Regions from separate parts of the Helicovermis profundi genome, predicted to be linked through region 1. Evidence: riboswitches for the same ligand, from Rfam matches in the RefSeq annotation. Region 1 holds a riboswitch; the other holds the start of a gene.
The links. Region 1 has a riboswitch for glycine ahead of AACH12_RS02435 (ACT domain-containing protein). Riboswitches for the same ligand answer to the same signal wherever they lie in the genome.
Positions count from the first base shown of each region.

Region 2: it holds a riboswitch for glycine, as region 1 does, so the genes downstream of both, AACH12_RS05330 (GrdX family protein) here and AACH12_RS02435 (ACT domain-containing protein) in region 1, are expected to answer to the same signal.

Region 1 covers NZ_AP028654.1:558,810-563,227, reverse strand. The annotation lists gene AACH12_RS02445 (DEAD/DEAH box helicase) at 1-126, shown strand, start outside; gene AACH12_RS02440 (HD domain-containing phosphohydrolase) at 150-1,364, opposite strand; glycine riboswitch at 1,640-1,732, shown strand; gene AACH12_RS02435 (ACT domain-containing protein) at 1,845-2,114, shown strand; gene AACH12_RS02430 (PFL family protein) at 2,125-3,483, shown strand; partial or broken gene AACH12_RS02425 (Rdx family protein) at 3,657-3,863, shown strand; gene AACH12_RS02420 (nucleotidyltransferase family protein) at 3,936-4,418, shown strand, end outside.
Region 2 covers NZ_AP028654.1:1,230,076-1,234,493, reverse strand. The annotation lists gene AACH12_RS05345 (glycine/sarcosine/betaine reductase component B subunit) at 1-921, opposite strand, end outside; gene trxA (thioredoxin TrxA) at 969-1,286, opposite strand; gene trxB (thioredoxin-disulfide reductase) at 1,440-2,387, opposite strand; gene AACH12_RS05330 (GrdX family protein) at 2,423-2,830, opposite strand; glycine riboswitch at 2,980-3,082, opposite strand; gene AACH12_RS05325 (DegV family protein) at 3,217-4,056, opposite strand; gene AACH12_RS05320 (Na/Pi cotransporter family protein) at 4,095-4,418, opposite strand, start outside.

The DNA of each region.
Region 1 (4,418 bases):
AAAATTGATTTAATGATTGAAGATAAAACAAAATTATCAGAAGAAATTATTTCTAACAATAAAACAAATATAATTACAAAAATGAATAACAAAGAACTTATTGAACTATTTACATTTACTCCGTAAATAGTTCAATTTATTATATACAACTAAATCATCTGATCCGCGCAGACTTTTATAAAGGCATTTACAACATTGGGATCAAACTGCGTCCAAGCGTTTTTAACTATTTCATCAAGCGCTTCTTTTTTACTAAGTTTTTGTCTATATGACCTATTGCTTGTCATTGCGTCATAAGTATCAGCAACTGCCAAAATTCTTGATACATAAGGAATTTCACTTTTTTTAAGTCCACTTGGATACCCTTTTCCATCCCACCTTTCATGGTGGTGAAGTACGTATTTTGAAATTACTTTTAATTCACTTGTCCTAATTAATATATCATGACCTTTAATAGTATGCATTTTTACTTCGTCATATTCTTCATCATTTAATTTTCCTTTTTTATTTAATATATCGACACCAATAAATGTTTTTCCAATATCATGAAGAAGCCCTGCTATATAAATATAATCGTTTTCACAATCTTTACAATCCAACTTTTCAGCAATTAACCTGCTAATATTGGCTACACTTTTAGAATGTCCTTCAGTGTATTCATCATGCATTTCTAGAATATTCGAAACAATAGAAATTGATTCCTCTGAGATTTTCTTTTCCAAACTTATTCTTCTCTTTGTAAATTTATCAATCAAAATAAAAAGAATTAATAAAATAATGCTAACAATAAATAATAAAAAAAGTAAAACATTTCTTGATTTTACTGCACTAGCATTACTATCATTTTTAAGTTTTTTTGCAATATCAATGTTTATAGTTTCTAATTCATTTATATAATTTTCACTAAGTTTTGTTAACCACTCAATTTTAGATATTAATATATCTGCACCTTTATACTCCCTATAGTAAAAAATTTCATTTAATATGTTTTCATACTCGGTGCTTAAAATTTCAACTTTTTTAAGTACTTGGACTTCATCTGATACTAAATATTTGTTCTTATATTCTTTAATTAATCTATTAATTAGTTGAATACTTTCAGCAATAGCTTTCCATTCAGCATTAGAATCATCAACCGTTAAAGAAGATTTTTTTTCATACACCATTTTTTGTAAATTCAATTCCATATAAAATACTTGTTTTTGAATATCAGTTAAAATTTGATTTGGAATATATCTATCTTCGTAAAACGTATTTAAATTATTATTTGCTTTATTAATTGAGCTAATGCCCTTATATGCTACAGCTGTTAAAATAAATAAAATTACAATAGCTATTACAATCAATTTACTTTTTAATTTCATCTTTATCTCCACACCCTTTATACACTTTTCAATAGAATAAACATGTAAATTTTCTTGTTTCAAATCGATTAATTATACCTTTAAAAATTAACCTTTACAATAATTATTTATACATTTTTTTGCTTGATTTCTTAAATAAAATTATTACTATTTGTAATAATTTTATTTTTCTTTAATTATACTTGACAATTATCAATTTTCTATGATAACATCATTATTAAATTAATATGGCTCGGATGAAGGTAGTGGAATTACGAATTAGTAAGACCGTTATTAGACGAACCTCTGGAGAGACTCATTTATGAGCACCGAAGGGGAAAGCTGTTTTTACAGTGAAACTCTCAGGTACAAGGGACAGAGGAAACATTTTATAAAAAGATAATTCTTTTTATACGTATAACGCTTTCTATGAGACTAAGTTTTAGTCTCATTTTGTTTTTTGTACCTTCTTCTGTTTTCTAACACAAAAAGGAGATTTTTATGAATGCATTTATTTCAGTACTAGGAATGGATAAAAAAGGAATTATCAAAGAAATTTCAGCAATTTTAACTGATCACTCTATCAATATTTTAGATATAAACCAAACAATTGTTAATGGATATTTTACAATGGTTATGCTAGTGGATCTTAAAGATATGGTAATTGAGTTTAAAAAACTTAAAAATGATTTATCTATTTCAGCAAAAAAACTTGAACTAAGCATAAAGGTGCAACACGAAGAAATTTTTTCTGCAATGCATAAAATATAAAGGAGGCTATATGAATAATTTTAATAATATTCTTGAAACTATAAGTATGATAGAAAAAGAAAAACTTGATATAAGAACAATAACAATGGGAATTTCACTTTTGGATTGCTGTGATAGTGATGGTAAAAAATCAAGAGAAAAAATATATAATAAAATTACGACATATGCAAAAAATTTAGTTAAAGTTGGCGAGGAAATTGAAGAAAAATATGGAATCCCAATAATTAATAAAAGGATTTCTGTTACACCAATTTCTCTAATAGCGCAATCAAGCAACGATCTAGATTATATTGAATATGCTAAAACATTAGACAAAGCTGCAAAAAAAGTTGGAGTAGATTTTATTGGAGGATTTTCGGCACTTGTTCAAAATGGATATACGAAAGGTGATAAAATTCTTATCAAATCACTCCCAATGGCTTTATCATCTACTGATATTGTATGTTCATCTGTAAACGTAGGAACAACGAAAGCTGGAATTAATATGAATGCAGTAAAAGATTTGGGTAAAGTTATAAAAGAAACCGCTTATCTAACTAAAGACACTAATAGCATTGGATGTGCAAAATTAGTTGTATTTGCAAATGCTGCTGAAAACAATCCATTTATGGCAGGGGCATTTCACGGAGTATCTGAACCTGATTGTGTTATACATGTTGGCATTAGTGGACCTGGAGTAGTTAAAACAGCACTTGAAAAAGTTAAAGGAGATTCTTTTGATATAGTATCTGAAACAATTAAAAAAATTGCCTTTAAAATAACCCGAATTGGACAACTTGTAGCAAATGAAGCCTCAGAAAAATTAAATGTACCTTTTGGAATAATCGATTTATCACTTGCTCCTACTCCTGCAGTAAATGATAGTATTGCAAGAATACTTGAAGAATTTGGACTTGAAGTTGTTGGTGCACACGGAACAACAGCAGCTCTTGCACTCTTAAACGACGCGGTAAAAAAAGGTGGAGTTATGGCAGCAAAGCATGTTGGAGGACTTAGTGGAGCATTTATACCAGTGAGTGAGGATGAGGGTATGATTGCAGCTGTAAAAAAAGGATCACTTACTATAGAAAAACTTGAAGCCATGACTTGTGTTTGCTCTGTTGGTCTTGATATGATTGCAATACCTGGAGATACACCGTCAAGTACAATTTCTGCAATTATTGCAGATGAAGCTGCTATAGGCATGATTAATAATAAAACAACTGGAGTAAGAATAATTCCTGTTTACGGAAAATCACTGGGAGATGAAGCTGTATTTGGTGGGCTACTTGGAACGGCTCCTATCATGAAAGTAAATACATTTTCCAGTGAAGATTTCGTTAATAGAGGTGGTAGAATCCCTGCACCTATTCATAGCTTTAAAAATTGATAATTTTCAATTAAAATTTAAAATTATCTTTAACTCAAAACAAAAAAGCTATATCATTATGATATAATTTTAATAAAAGAGTATTATTTTTAAGTTTACAATTATTATACAAAGGAGTTTCTATGAATAACACTATTACCATTGAATACTGCACATCATGAGGTTATTTAGGGAGGGCCGTGAGCCTAGCTGAAAGACTTCTTAATGAACATAAAAAACACATAACTTCTGTTAAATTAGTTCCATCTGAAGGTGGCATTTATGATGTTTATTTTAACAGCGAAAAAATTTTTTCTAAGTTTGAAAAAGGTGATTATCCTGGACTTTCGGAAGTTGAGTCTATGGTTAGAAATAAATTAAATCACGAAAATCTTTTTTAACAGACTACTTTTTTAAAAAAGATTAATTCTCTTATCATTTAATTTTTCTATAAACTTTTGGGAGTGATTAAAATGTTTACTACATTATCAATAATAGCAGATAAACTAAACGAAGCTAATATTACATGGGCTATTGGTTCTTCAATGGTTTTGTGTATCCATGGACTAGTCGATAAACCAAATGACATCGATATTATTATTTCTTTAGATGATATAGAAAAAGCTGATATAATACTAAAATCACTTGGTACAAAATCCAAATGGGAAAAGTCTGCTTCATATTCATCAAGGTATTTTTACGAGTATGTTATTAATGGCATTGATATTGATGTGATTTCAGGGCTTCGTATTAATTTAGAAAAAGAAGTATTCGAATATAATTTTGATAAATCATCGATTACAAAATCTCATATTATAAATGGTATTAGTATTCCTATGACATCTCTAGAAGAATGGTATCTTTTATATCAACTTATGAAAAATAGAGAAGCAAAAGTCGCTATGATTGAAAAGTACTTATCAATAAATAAATCTCAACATATTAGCATTTTAAAA
Region 2 (4,418 bases), 670 kb from region 1:
AACTCCATCAAGTCCTAAGAATTTTGTGAACTTTGCAGTCCAATTTGATGATCTTTCTTTATCAGCTAAGTAAACATTTTCATTAGTTATAATTACGCCCATAAAATTAATTGTTTTACCATGCTCTTTATAAAGATTTTTAATAATCGGATTATTTAGATGATGATAAGTAGTATTTTTATCACATGCTGAAACACAGTTACCACTTAAAATTGCTCCGTCCATAATTTCTGTTGGATAAAGAATTGTTGGTACAATCTTCTTTGCATCCACTCCATAAACATAAGTGTCATGAAGTAAACCTTGAGTTTGAAGCATATAAACATAGCCTACCTTTGGTAATTTTGGATATTCATTTGCTTGCTCAAACATTGGTTTTGTTTCGAAAGATTCAATATTATCTGGAGTTAATTCTCTAGATAATTCACCTAAATATGTTGCTATTTTAAGTCCAGCCATTCTTGCTGCAGCTTCATATTGGTATGGTTCAATTCCTTCTTTAGGTTCAAGAATTACCACTACATTATTTAATTTTGAAAACGGTGTAAATTCAGAGCCAACTCCAGTCATATCAATAATACCTTCCTGGAATCCGACAATTTTACCACAAGTAACAACTGCAGCACCCTTTAGTACGTTAGTTCTTCCTTCTCCTACAGTATCAACTTTACTAATCACTCCAGGAAAAATACCACCTTTGCCTTCGACTTTAACTCTAGGCTCAATCACGTCTTTTACAGGTGTTATTCTTACCTCTTCACCTGGTCTTGCTAAATCAACATCTACTTTACTTAAATGCTCATCTTCACTTGCCAACTTGATTATTTCTTCTTTGTTTACATATAAAGTTCCATTTTCAATTTTTGATACTTCACCAAATTGTACATCTTTAATTAAAATTTCACCAATCTCTAAACGCAAAAGGTTCACCTCCTCTTTATTCCAACCAAGTGGTTGGTTAAAAACTTTTACAAATTACTTTCAATCATTTTTTTGATACCATCTTTTGTAGCATCATCTTTTGTAACTTCAGCCAATTTCTGACCATCTTTATATAATACAATAGTTGGAAGTCCTAAAACTCTTTGTGAAATTGCAAGTCTTCTAGCTTTAGTAGTGTTCAGTTTACAAAACTTAACTTTTCCTTCATACTCATTTGAAAGAACCTCTACATCTGGCATAAGCGCCTTACATGGTTCACATGAATCACTCCAATAATCAACAAGAGTTAATCCACTTGATTCTAAAACTTCTTCACTAAAATTATCTTTTGATAAAATTAACATTTTTACCTCCTTTTTAATAACGTTCTTAAAATATTTTGCTATAAATTTTTTGAAAAAATAGCAATAAAATGTAGTTATAAATTTAACATTTGTAATAATAAAATAAGCATTCTTCCTAGGACTATTAAACTCTAATGAAGAATGCCTAATAGTTTAGCTAAATTTATGTTCAATATATTTTTCAGCTTGTACCGCGGCTATCGCACCATCAGCAGTTGCTGTAACTACCTGTCTTAATGACTTTTGTCTCACATCTCCTGCAGCAAACACACCTTCAATATTTGTTTTCATATCAGAATCAGTTAAAAAATATCCTCTTTCATCAAGTTCTACTTTGCCCTTAAACAATTCAGTTTGTGGAATATAACCAACAAACACAAATACACCAAAAGTTCCGTCTTCTTCATCTGCAAGATGCTCAGTTAGTTGGCCAGTTTTTTTATTTTTAAGTACTAAAGATTCAACAATTCCATCACCTTTAATTTCTTCTACAACCGAATCATAAATTAAATTGATTTTATCATTAGCTTTTATCTTTTCAACAATTGATTTGGCAGCTCTAAACTCATCCCTTCTATGAACAACATTTACTTTTCTAGCAAACTTAGTTAAGTACATAGCTTCTTCAAGAGCAGTGTCGCCGCCGCCAATACAGTAAACTTCCAAATCAGTAAAAAAATCAGCATCACATGTAGCACAGTATGAAATTCCTTTACCAGTTAATTCGCTCTCACCTGGACAGTCAAGTTTTCTAGGTGAAGCACCTGTTGCAATAATAACAGATTTCGTTTTTATATTTTTACCACTATTTGTTTTTATAATTTTTATATCCGAATCGAGATCTATATCAAGTACTGAATCTTTTAAAATTTCAGCTCCAAATTCTTCACATTGTTCTACCATTCTAGCTACTAAACTTGGACCAGTAGCTTCTGGAATTGAACCAGGATAGTTTGCAACTTCTTCAGTAGTTACAATTTGTCCACCTGTTCTGCTTTTTTCTAAAACTAACACATTCATCTTTGCTCTAGCAGCATATAAACCAGCTGAAAGTCCAGCAGGGCCTGCTCCAATTACTACAACATCAAATATTTTTTCCACTTAAAAGTTCCTCCTTAAAAATTTGGTCTTAAAATTTAATAAACCTGATTAATACTTTCTATACCACTATCAATTAAACTTTTATCAATAATCATAAAATCTTTTAAATGCTTTTCCTTTAAATTTCTTGGCTTGTAATCTCTTAGAAATTTTTTTGTAACTTCAATACTATTTTCAATAATATTTAGCGATTCGAAATCCATTTCAGTTGTTTCACTCGAAATGACAACTGATTTAAATGGTGTTTCGTATGGTTTAACACTACCCGTTAAAGGATGAGTAAGTAATTTATGACCTTTATGAATACTATCTCTTGCAAATTCAAGAACATTAATAAAACTAGCAGTTTCCATAAAAATTATTTTTTCTAAATTTTTGAAATTAATTTCGTTTAAGTAATACTCATTTACTAATTTATTATTAGTAATAATTACATATTTCATACACACACATCCAATCCTAAATATAGAAACAAAAACAAAAACAGGAGAAACAGCATAAATGCCGTTTCTCCTCTGTTATAGTAACCTGAGAGATTCTCTTTTTTCAAAGATTGCCCCTTCGGTGTCTATTAAAAGACTTTTCAGAGTATCGTCAAAATCCGGTCCTTTTGCCTGAGAAATTCATCACTACTGGCATAGCAGAGATTTGTTCCTTCGGCGATCAATTAAATGATTCTCTCCCTGATTCTTCATCCGATTGTACATATATGTTAACGTTTGTTAACATTTTGTCTACTTACATGTTGATTATATAGCATAAAAAATCCAAATGCAATACTTTTTTTTATCAATTGATACTTTTTTATCAAATACTATATAAAAATATATTATTTTAAAAAGCTTATTGCAAGGCATCCCGGTCCGGCATGAGTTCCAACTACTGAACCTACTTCAGATTCAATTATTTCCTTAAACGTATAATTTTTTTCAATAGCGCTTCTTAATATATTTAAATTTTCTTTACTAGTAGCATGATAAATACCAATTTGTTTATCAGATAAATCAATTTTATTTTGGTCTATCCAATTGAAAATCCATTTAAATGCTTTCTTTCTTCCCCGAACTTTATCAATAGCTTTCAACTGGCCATCAACTATTGTAATAATTGGCTTAACATTTAATATTTTACCAATAACGGCTTCAGTTTTAGATAATCTACCACCTTTTAGAAGGTATTCTAAAGTATCTACAACAAAAAAATATTGCATATTCCTGACCATATACTTTATTTTATCTATTACCTCTACTTCTAATTTACCATTTATCACCATTCTAGCAGCTTCAATAACGATCATTCCGTATCCAAAACTTATTGCTTTTGAGTCTATTATAACAATTTTATCACTATTAATATACTCTTTAGCCTTAATCGCCGCATTATATGTTCCGCTTAATTTAGATGACATTAAAATTACAATTAAAAATTCATGTTCTAATAATTCTTCTTTAAAAACATTAATAAATTCACCTGGCGTAACTTGCGAAGTTCTTGGTAGTTTTTTAGAAGATATTAATTTATTAAAAAACTCTTCGTTATTAATATCTACGCCATCTTTATATACTTTATCTTCAAAATTAACACTAAGAGGTACTACTCTTATATTTAACTCATTTGAAATAGATTTTGGAATATCCGATACGCTATCTGTGATTATTCTTATACTCATTTTCTCCCCCAATTGCAATATTAATTTATTTATAATTTCTATTCATAAATTACAGCATAAGCAATATTTGAAGCATGGTCACCAATTCTCTCTAAATTGCTAATGATATCCAAAAATATAACACCTGAATTTGCTTGACATTTCCTCTCGCTTAGTCTTTTGATATGTTTTTTTCTCAATGTTTTTTCTAGCACATCAATTTCTCCTTCTCTTTCAATAATTTTTTGCGCTAGTTTTATATCAGCTTCCTTTAAACATGTCAATGAATCAGAAAAGGATAAAATTGTTTTTTCACTCATATCTTTAAGTTCCTCTATCGCTGAATCGGAAAACGCTAAAAACTTTTCTCCTTTTTCAATAGA